Linked DNA regions of Oceanispirochaeta sp. M1. The main gene of each other region encodes a partner of the protein of the gene in region 2 in a complex. Links are inferred from orthologs where the notes say so. Each region holds a gene or a part of one and is shown on either strand. Other genes may lie near its edges.

What was found.
Region 1: rny (region 2) and DV872_RS12560 share a complex: the UniProt entries of both Bacillus subtilis proteins name them as parts of the possible RNA degradosome complex. The link is inferred for Oceanispirochaeta sp. M1 from one-to-one orthologs.

What each region holds. Positions count from the first base shown.
Region 1 is NZ_QQPQ01000015.1:98,232-101,836, reverse strand. The notes cover bases 614-3,605. They hold DV872_RS12560 (6-phosphofructokinase), read right to left. Parts: upstream 2,645-3,605; coding sequence 1,583-2,644; downstream 614-1,582. Other genes in these bases: DV872_RS12555 (D-alanine--D-alanine ligase family protein), read right to left, coding at 2,692-3,605; ppk1 (polyphosphate kinase 1), read right to left, coding at 614-1,531. Also shown: more of ppk1, read right to left, coding at 1-613. UniProt on the Bacillus subtilis protein: Catalyzes the phosphorylation of D-fructose 6-phosphate to fructose 1,6-bisphosphate by ATP, the first committing step of glycolysis.
Region 2 is NZ_QQPQ01000022.1:66,655-70,725, forward strand. What follows is about bases 754-3,598. They hold rny (ribonuclease Y), read left to right. Parts: upstream 754-1,333; coding sequence 1,334-2,863; downstream 2,864-3,598. Other genes in these bases: DV872_RS26615 (hypothetical protein), read left to right, coding at 754-1,179; DV872_RS16045 (TIGR00282 family metallophosphoesterase), read left to right, coding at 2,874-3,598. In the rest of the region: more of DV872_RS26615, read left to right, coding at 1-753; more of DV872_RS16045, read left to right, coding at 3,599-3,665; DV872_RS16050 (TlyA family RNA methyltransferase), read left to right, coding at 3,662-4,071. UniProt on the Bacillus subtilis protein: Endoribonuclease that initiates mRNA decay. Initiates the decay of all SAM-dependent riboswitches, such as yitJ riboswitch. Involved in processing of the gapA operon mRNA, it cleaves between cggR and gapA.

The DNA of each region.
Region 1 (3,605 bases), on a different replicon or contig from region 2:
TCAGGTGCTTGTTCCGTCGGTAGCGGTAGTTGTTTTCGAAGAAATCGAAGAGGGCGTCCACCTCCTCGAGAATCTCCTTATGGGAAGTCATAAGGAAACAGTCTGTGTAGAGGCCGGCGGTATCCTCGTTTAGGTTACCCGTACCTATACCACCGTAGCGGACGGTTTTTCCCTTCTCCCTTCTGCTGATAAGGAGAAGTTTGGAGTGAACCTTGAGACCTTCCACACCAAAAATTACTTTTACATCGTTTTCTTTAAGTACATTGGCCCAGAAAATATTATTCTCTTCATCAAAACGGGCCTGCAGCTCCAGGATAACCAGAATCTCTTTTCTATTCTTCCTGGCATTGATCAGGGCATTCACAACGGATGAAAAGTTTGCCACTCTGTAGAGTGTTACTTTAATGCTTTCCACGTGGGGATCGATGGAAGCCTCCCGCAGTAGATCGATCACCGTATCAAAACTGTGATACGGAAAATAGAGAAGTGTATCTTTAGCCTTGATCGCCTGGAAGATTTTTACACCCTTGGGAAAGTGTCTGTGCTGCAGAGGTTCATATTTTTCACAACATTGCAGTCCCACCAGTTTGGGGAACTTCATAAAGTCGCTGAAGTAGTGATGCCTGCCTCCAGGGGTAACCGTATCATACTTTCTGAATTTCATTTTTCTGAGGAACATATCCAGCAGATCCTGATTCATGGTCTGATCATAGAGGAACCAGATTGGTGCTCCCAGATGTCTCTTCTGGACACTCTGGTTTACTTTGTTCATATAACTGAGTGAGATATCGTCATCATCAATATCCAGTTCCGCATCCCGTACAACCTTGAAGTTCCATGAATGGAAACTGTGATAATGGCTGTCTCTGAAAATTGATGGAAGTCCTGCACGGACCACTTCATCAATAAGCATTACATTCTGTTCATCTTTCTTGCTGGGAAGTTTGATAAACCGGGGAAGAACTTTTGTCGGGATCTCAACGATACTGTAGCGGATTTTATCTTCCTGGCCGATTGTTTTTTTCATCTCCACCGCAAGGTATAGTGTTTTGTCCTGCAGCTCGGGCAGTTTGTAACGTGCATCCACCATTATGGGGAAGATCTTGTGACGGACCTCTCTCTCAAAATACTCTTTTATAAAAGAACTCTGCTCTTTATTCAGCTGTTTGTATTTCAGAAGCCTTATTCCCATTACCTCGAGCTCAGCATACATATTCTGAAGTATTGTGTTGAAGCTTTCTCTCTGTCTGGCCACTTCCTTCTGAATATTTGCCATGGCAGAGGCAGGGTCTTCCCGAAGCATTATAGCTCCCTCTTTTCCCATCTGGCACATCCGACGGGTCATGGCAACACGAACCCTGAAAAACTCATCAAGATTTGAAGAGTAGATTCCCAGAAATTTGAAGCGATCACCCAGAGGATTTCTTTTGTCTTCGGCTTCCTGCAGAACTCTCTCATTAAAGGAAAGCCAGCTGATCTCTTTATTAAAAAAAGGGTAATCTCTTTTCTTTACGGTATAGGGGCGGGCCATAGTTTTCCTTTTATCAATTTAATTTTCTAAATAATACATACATGTATCTGATCAGCGTCCAAGACCGTCACCGAAACAGGTGTCTATAGTCCGGGCATGTTTAATAAGAGGATGATCTGCAGGGACAAATTTTGTCTTTCCGGCTACCTCTTCAAGGGGAACTGATGTCAGGTCATTTCCATGATACGCAGCCATTCGGCCGAATTCTCCGGAATCTGCCATACCTGCTGCGTATGAGCCGAGTTCTGTGGCAATCACCCTGTCTCTGGGAGAGGGGGTTCCACCTCTTTGAATATACCCCAGAATCGTCTCTCTGGTTTCTATGCCTGTCATATCCTGAATCAGACGGGCCACAGCAGCACCTGCAGAAATTCTGTTTTTCTTCATTCCCACTCCCGGCACCTTCACACCTTCTGCTACAACAACGATAGAGTAGGGTTTTCCCGCTTCAAGACGTTTCAAAAGGTAATCTTTCAGTGTTTCAGCTTTCCAGGGGATTTCAGGAAGAAGAATGGCATCTCCCCCTCCGGCAACACCGGAGTAGAGTGACAGCCAGCCCGTATGATGACCCATAACCTCTACAACCATAATTCTTTTATGAGAGTTGGCTGTGGTATGCATTCTATCGATGGCTTCGGTGGCGATATTTACAGCCGTATCAAAGCCGAAGGTCATATCTGTTCCCCAAACATCGTTGTCGATGGTCTTGGGAATGCCTACTATATTGAGGCCCAATTCCTGCAGTTTTCCTGCAGTCTTCATGGTTCCATTTCCGCCGATACATACAAGGGCATCAAGGCCCAGTTTATCGCAGTTCTCCAGAATACGGTCGGGTTTGCTCTGAACATACTCTTCGTACTCTTCGTGTTTAAACGGTTTTTCCCTTGAGGTTCCAAGAATGGTCCCTCCCATTGTCAATATTCCGGATAACGACTTCTCATCCAGATGTCTGTACTCATTATTGATCAGTCCGAGGTAGCCGGAGGAAAAGCCGTAGACATCCATTCCGTATTTGAGAATAGAAGTCTTTCCAACCCCTCTGATTGCAGCATTTAAACCGGGGCAATCGCCTCCTGCTGTAAGTATTCCAATCTTTTTTGTGCCTTGTGACATAATGTCTCCAGATTTTAAGTATAGAAAGTTAGGATATAGTTAGCAAATCACATCAGTGTGAAACTGAGAGCGCTTTTCTTTTTGAATCTGTCCAGGGCCAGATTGATCATCTCATCCAGTAGAGCGGGATAGGGAAGTCCTCCCGCATCACAGAGAAGAGGAAACATACTGATGCTCGTAAAACCGGGTATGGTGTTAATCTCATTGAGAAACAGCTCTCCTGTTTTCTTATCCATAAAGAAGTCCACCCGGGACATACCGCTGCAGCCAAGTACTTCATAGGCTTTTACAGCGATCTCCTGCACCCTGCGGGCATCTTCTTTTTCAAGATCTGCCGGCACGATAAGTGCGGCTCCATCGGGATCTAAATATTTTGCTTCATAATCATAAAACTCATGACTGGGCTTCAGTTCTCCGGGAGGGAAAGATCTGGGATTCTCGTTTCCCAGTATGGAGCACTCAATTTCTCTGGCATTAACAGCAGGTTCCACAAGCACCTTGTTATCAAAGCGCAGCGCTTCTTCCATGGCAGCCTGAAATTTATCTTCGTTATCCACACGGGAGACACCTACAGAGGAGCCGCACTGGGAGGGTTTAACAAAAAGGGGCATGCCGAACTTCTCTTTTATTTCAGTCAGAAGGGCGGTCCAGCTGAAATTTTCAGCCTCACACTCTGCTTTTCTGACACTTCTGAAGGGAACAACAGGCAGATTATGATGTTCCCATATTATTTTTGCTATATCCTTATCCATGCTCAGGTAGCTTCCACCTACACCTGCCCCGGCATAGGGAAGGTCGGCTATCTCAAGGAGTCCCTGAAGGGTTCCATCTTCACCGAAAGTACCGTGAAGAATGGGCAGAACCGCATCTACCGCTATGGGACCTTTATTTGAGCTAAGTCCTTTGCCTGGTACAACGCTGAGCATTTGCTGTGAATCTTCTTCAATCGAGAGGATCTCTT
Region 2 (4,071 bases):
ATAAAGAAGAAGCAGCAGATGGATAGTGTTGATGATGCTGAATCTGTGGGTACTGTGGCAACACTTACTAAAGAGACTGAAGAATTGGTAAATAGTGAAGATGACGGCCTGATTGAGCTGGATATTATCAGTCCTCATGAGTATTATAATGATTCAAAATATAAGAGTTATGATTCTGTGGAAACCGCAGTTATTGATAATATCGAAGAACCTGCCTGGGGAGATGATATGAGTACAGATAAGGATAGTGATGCTCCTGCAGATGATCTAACAGGCGGTAATGAAGAACTGAACGAAGTCGAAGAACTGGATGAAGTCGAAGATCTGGATGAAGTCGAAGATCTGGATGAAGTCGAAGAACTGGACGAAGTCGAAGAACTGGACGAAGTCGAAGATCTGGACGAAGTCGAAGATCTGGACGAAGTCGAAGATCTGGACGAAGTCGAAGATCTGGAAGAGCTGGATGAACTTGAAGAACTCGAAGAGATGGAAGAAGTCGAAGAGTTAAAAGTAGTCGTTCCTCCGCTATCTGTCAGTTTTACTGAGTACCTCAGTAAAGCCGGACTAGATATCAAAGAAGAGCCCGAATCAGACGAAGAAGATGCTCATGTTGAAGAAGATGATGGTAAGATAACCTCAGAATCGTTTATGCAGGGAATGGGTGGACTCGTTCAGAACCTGGCAGATGATCTGCTGCCTCCTCTGGAAGAAGAGCCCGAAGTTGAACATTATACAATAAAAGATGAAGTCGCACGTCTGGAAATGACTGAAAAGGGTCTTGATTTTGATAGATTCAGAAGTCATTACCGTGAAGGTTCTCTCGGTCTGCTAAAGGCACTGCGTGATCTGACAAGAGAATATAAAGCCCTGAGTGGTATCCTTATGAAAAAATCTGGAAAAGGGCTTATTCCTGTTCATTCAATCGGTATTAATGAAGACGGTGTAGACAGTCTGAGCAGTGATGATATTTCATCTCTCTTTGGATCTATGACCTCGGATAACAAGCTCGTGTACATTAAGAATAAAGACCATGAATCCTTAGCCGGAGCACTGGCACATCCCGATTTTAATCTTTTTCAATGCTGGGTTTTGATGCCACTGGAGAGTAAAGAAGGGATTGATTATGCTCTTCTTGGATACAAGGATTCCAAACAGTCATTTCTTAATGAGATTCTTTAATCAACTCTATAGATGCAGCTGGTTTACTTCTCATTGATAATGAAGAACTTATGTGATCAGCTGCTGATTTATGATGTTTTAATGGAAATACTTTGACTTGACAAATAGGTCTTTACTTATATAATCATATTATCTTGTAAGATTAGGGGGAATAATGGATCTTATATATATGATAGCTCTTCCCCTCGTTGGATTAGTATTAGGTTGGACAATAAGATGGCTTTATGCCAGATATCAGCTCTCTTCTTCAGAGCAGAAATCGTTAAGAGTAAAACAGGACGCAGTTAAAGAGGCAGAACAAGAAAAAAAATCTATCTTGCTGGAAGCACAGAATCAGATTATGAAGGAACGTCGTCAACTGGAGAAAGAAAACCGGGATAGACGCAATGATGTTCAGAAATATGAACGTAGAGTGCAACAAAAAGAAGATAACCTTGATAAAAAGACTGCGTTGCTTGAACAGAAACAGGCAGCGATTAACGATCAGGAAGAGGCTCTTGTAGGCAGAGAAGAATCTGTTACCGCGGAGGAATCCCGATGGCAGACTGAGCTCGAAAGAATCTCAGGTTTAACCAAAGACGAGGCGAAGAAATTAATTATCCAGAGTCTGGAAAATGAAGCAAAACATGATGCTCAGGCACTGGTTAATAAGATTGAACAGGAAGCGAATCTCACGGCTGAGAAGAAGGCCAGAGATGTCATAATTACTACAATTCAGCGTCTGGCGACAGATGTAAGCACAGAAATTACTGTGACTTCCGTCAGTCTGCCCAATGATGAAATGAAGGGTAGAATCATCGGTCGTGAAGGCCGTAATATCAGAACTCTCGAGACACTGACAGGTGTGGATATCATTATTGATGATACTCCTGAAGCTGTTGTGATCTCATGTTTTGATCCGATTAGAAAAGTGATCGCTAAGATCGCTCTGGAAAGACTGATAGCCGACGGCAGAATCCATCCCGCAAGGATTGAGGAAGTTGTACAGAAGGTGACGAAAGAAATCAGTCAGACTATTTATGAAGAGGGTGAAAAGGTTCTCTTCGATCTGGGTATTCATAATGTCCGGCCCGAAGGTATCAGAGCTCTCGGTCGTCTGCATTTCAGAACCAGTTATGGTCAGAATGTACTTTCTCATTCCAAGGAAGTTGCTGTCATTGCCGGTATGATCGCCTCTGAAGTAGGTGCTGATGCAGAACTTGCCAAGAGAGGAGCTTTGCTCCACGATATCGGTAAGGGACTTGAAACTGATGGTGATGTGAATCATGCGGAGCTGGGTGCAGAACTCTGTAAACGTATGAATGAAGATCCCCGGGTTATTAATGCTGTAGGTGCTCATCACAATGATATTGAGATAACTTCAGTGGAGGGAATCATTGTTCAGGTGGCGGATGCTATTTCAGCAGCCAGACCCGGAGCTAGACGTGAGACTCTTGATAACTATATCAAGCGACTTGAAAACCTTGAGAAGATCGCAATGAGCTTCGAGGGTGTTGAAAAGGTATTTGCTATTCAGGCTGGACGAGAGCTGAGAATCATGGTCAATAATGACAAAATTGATGATTCCAAAGCACAGATCCTTGCTAAAGATATTGCAAAGCAGATTGAAAATGAACTTAAGTATCCCGGACGTATCCGGGTCACCATAATTCGCGAAACAAGGGCCGTTGAATACGCCCGTTAGGAAGTGAACTTTGGCGAATGAATTACGCGCCCTTATTCTGGGAGATGTTGTTGGATCTCCCGGGAGCAGGGCGCTTTTCTTTGGATTAAAAAAACTCATCAAAGAGCACCGGGCAGATCTGGTCATCGTTAACGGTGAAAATGCAGCTGCCGGTTTCGGCATGATGCCCGAAGATGTGGAAAGACTGTTTTCCGCAGGTGCTGATGTGATTACAAGTGGTAATCATATCTGGCAGAAGAAAGAGATTCTGGATTTTCTTGATTCTCAGGAATTCCTTCTCAGACCTGCCAATTACCCTCCCGGTGTTCCAGGACATGGTCAATGTATTATCGAAAAGAAGAAACAGAAGATTGCTGTTTTTAATATGCTTGGCAGATCCCGTATGGGATTCAATGGCTTCTGTCCTTTTCAGGCTATGAAAAAAATGGTTCAGAAGGTTCAGGGACAAGCGGATATTACTATTCTTGATTTTCATGCTGAAGATCCCCTGGAGAAAGAAGCCCTTGCACTTCATATGGACGGTCAGCTGAGTCTTCTCTTTGGAACACACACACATATACAGACTGCCGATGAAAGGATTCTCCCCGGAGGAACCGCTTATATCAGTGATATAGGGATGGTAGGGCCGGTGGGTAGTGTTATCGGTGCTGATCCACAGCAGAGTATCAGAAGAAGCCTTTCTCAGCTTCCTATCAAGATGGACGTAATTGATAACCAGGCCCTGATCTGCGGCATCGTTGTAGATTTTTTAGACGGTAAGGCCGTTTCCATCAGTCGGATCAGGCAGCTTTCACCGGCATGAAGAAACAGAGGCTCCTGCAGCTTGCATCCCGGCAGTTTCCGGAATATTCAGAAAAAGAACTTTTCGCATCAATACTGTGCGGTGAACTCATTACTTCCGGTGAAAAGATAAAAGACCCTAAGGCTCTTGTTGCTTCAGATGCAAAGCTGGAACTCAGTAAAAAGAAATATGTCTCCCGTGGGGGATTCAAGCTGGAAAAGGTTCTTGAATACTGGTCCGTTCCGGTGAAAGGGAAAAGGATACTTGATGCCGGCTGTTCCACAGGTGGTTTTACAGATTGTCTTCTGCAGAAGGGAGCTCTCTCTGTTTATGCCGTTGATGTGGGATATAACCAGCTTGACTACTCTCTGCGAGTTAATCCGGCAGTAGTTGTTATGGAAAAGACCAATATTATGTCTGTTCAGAA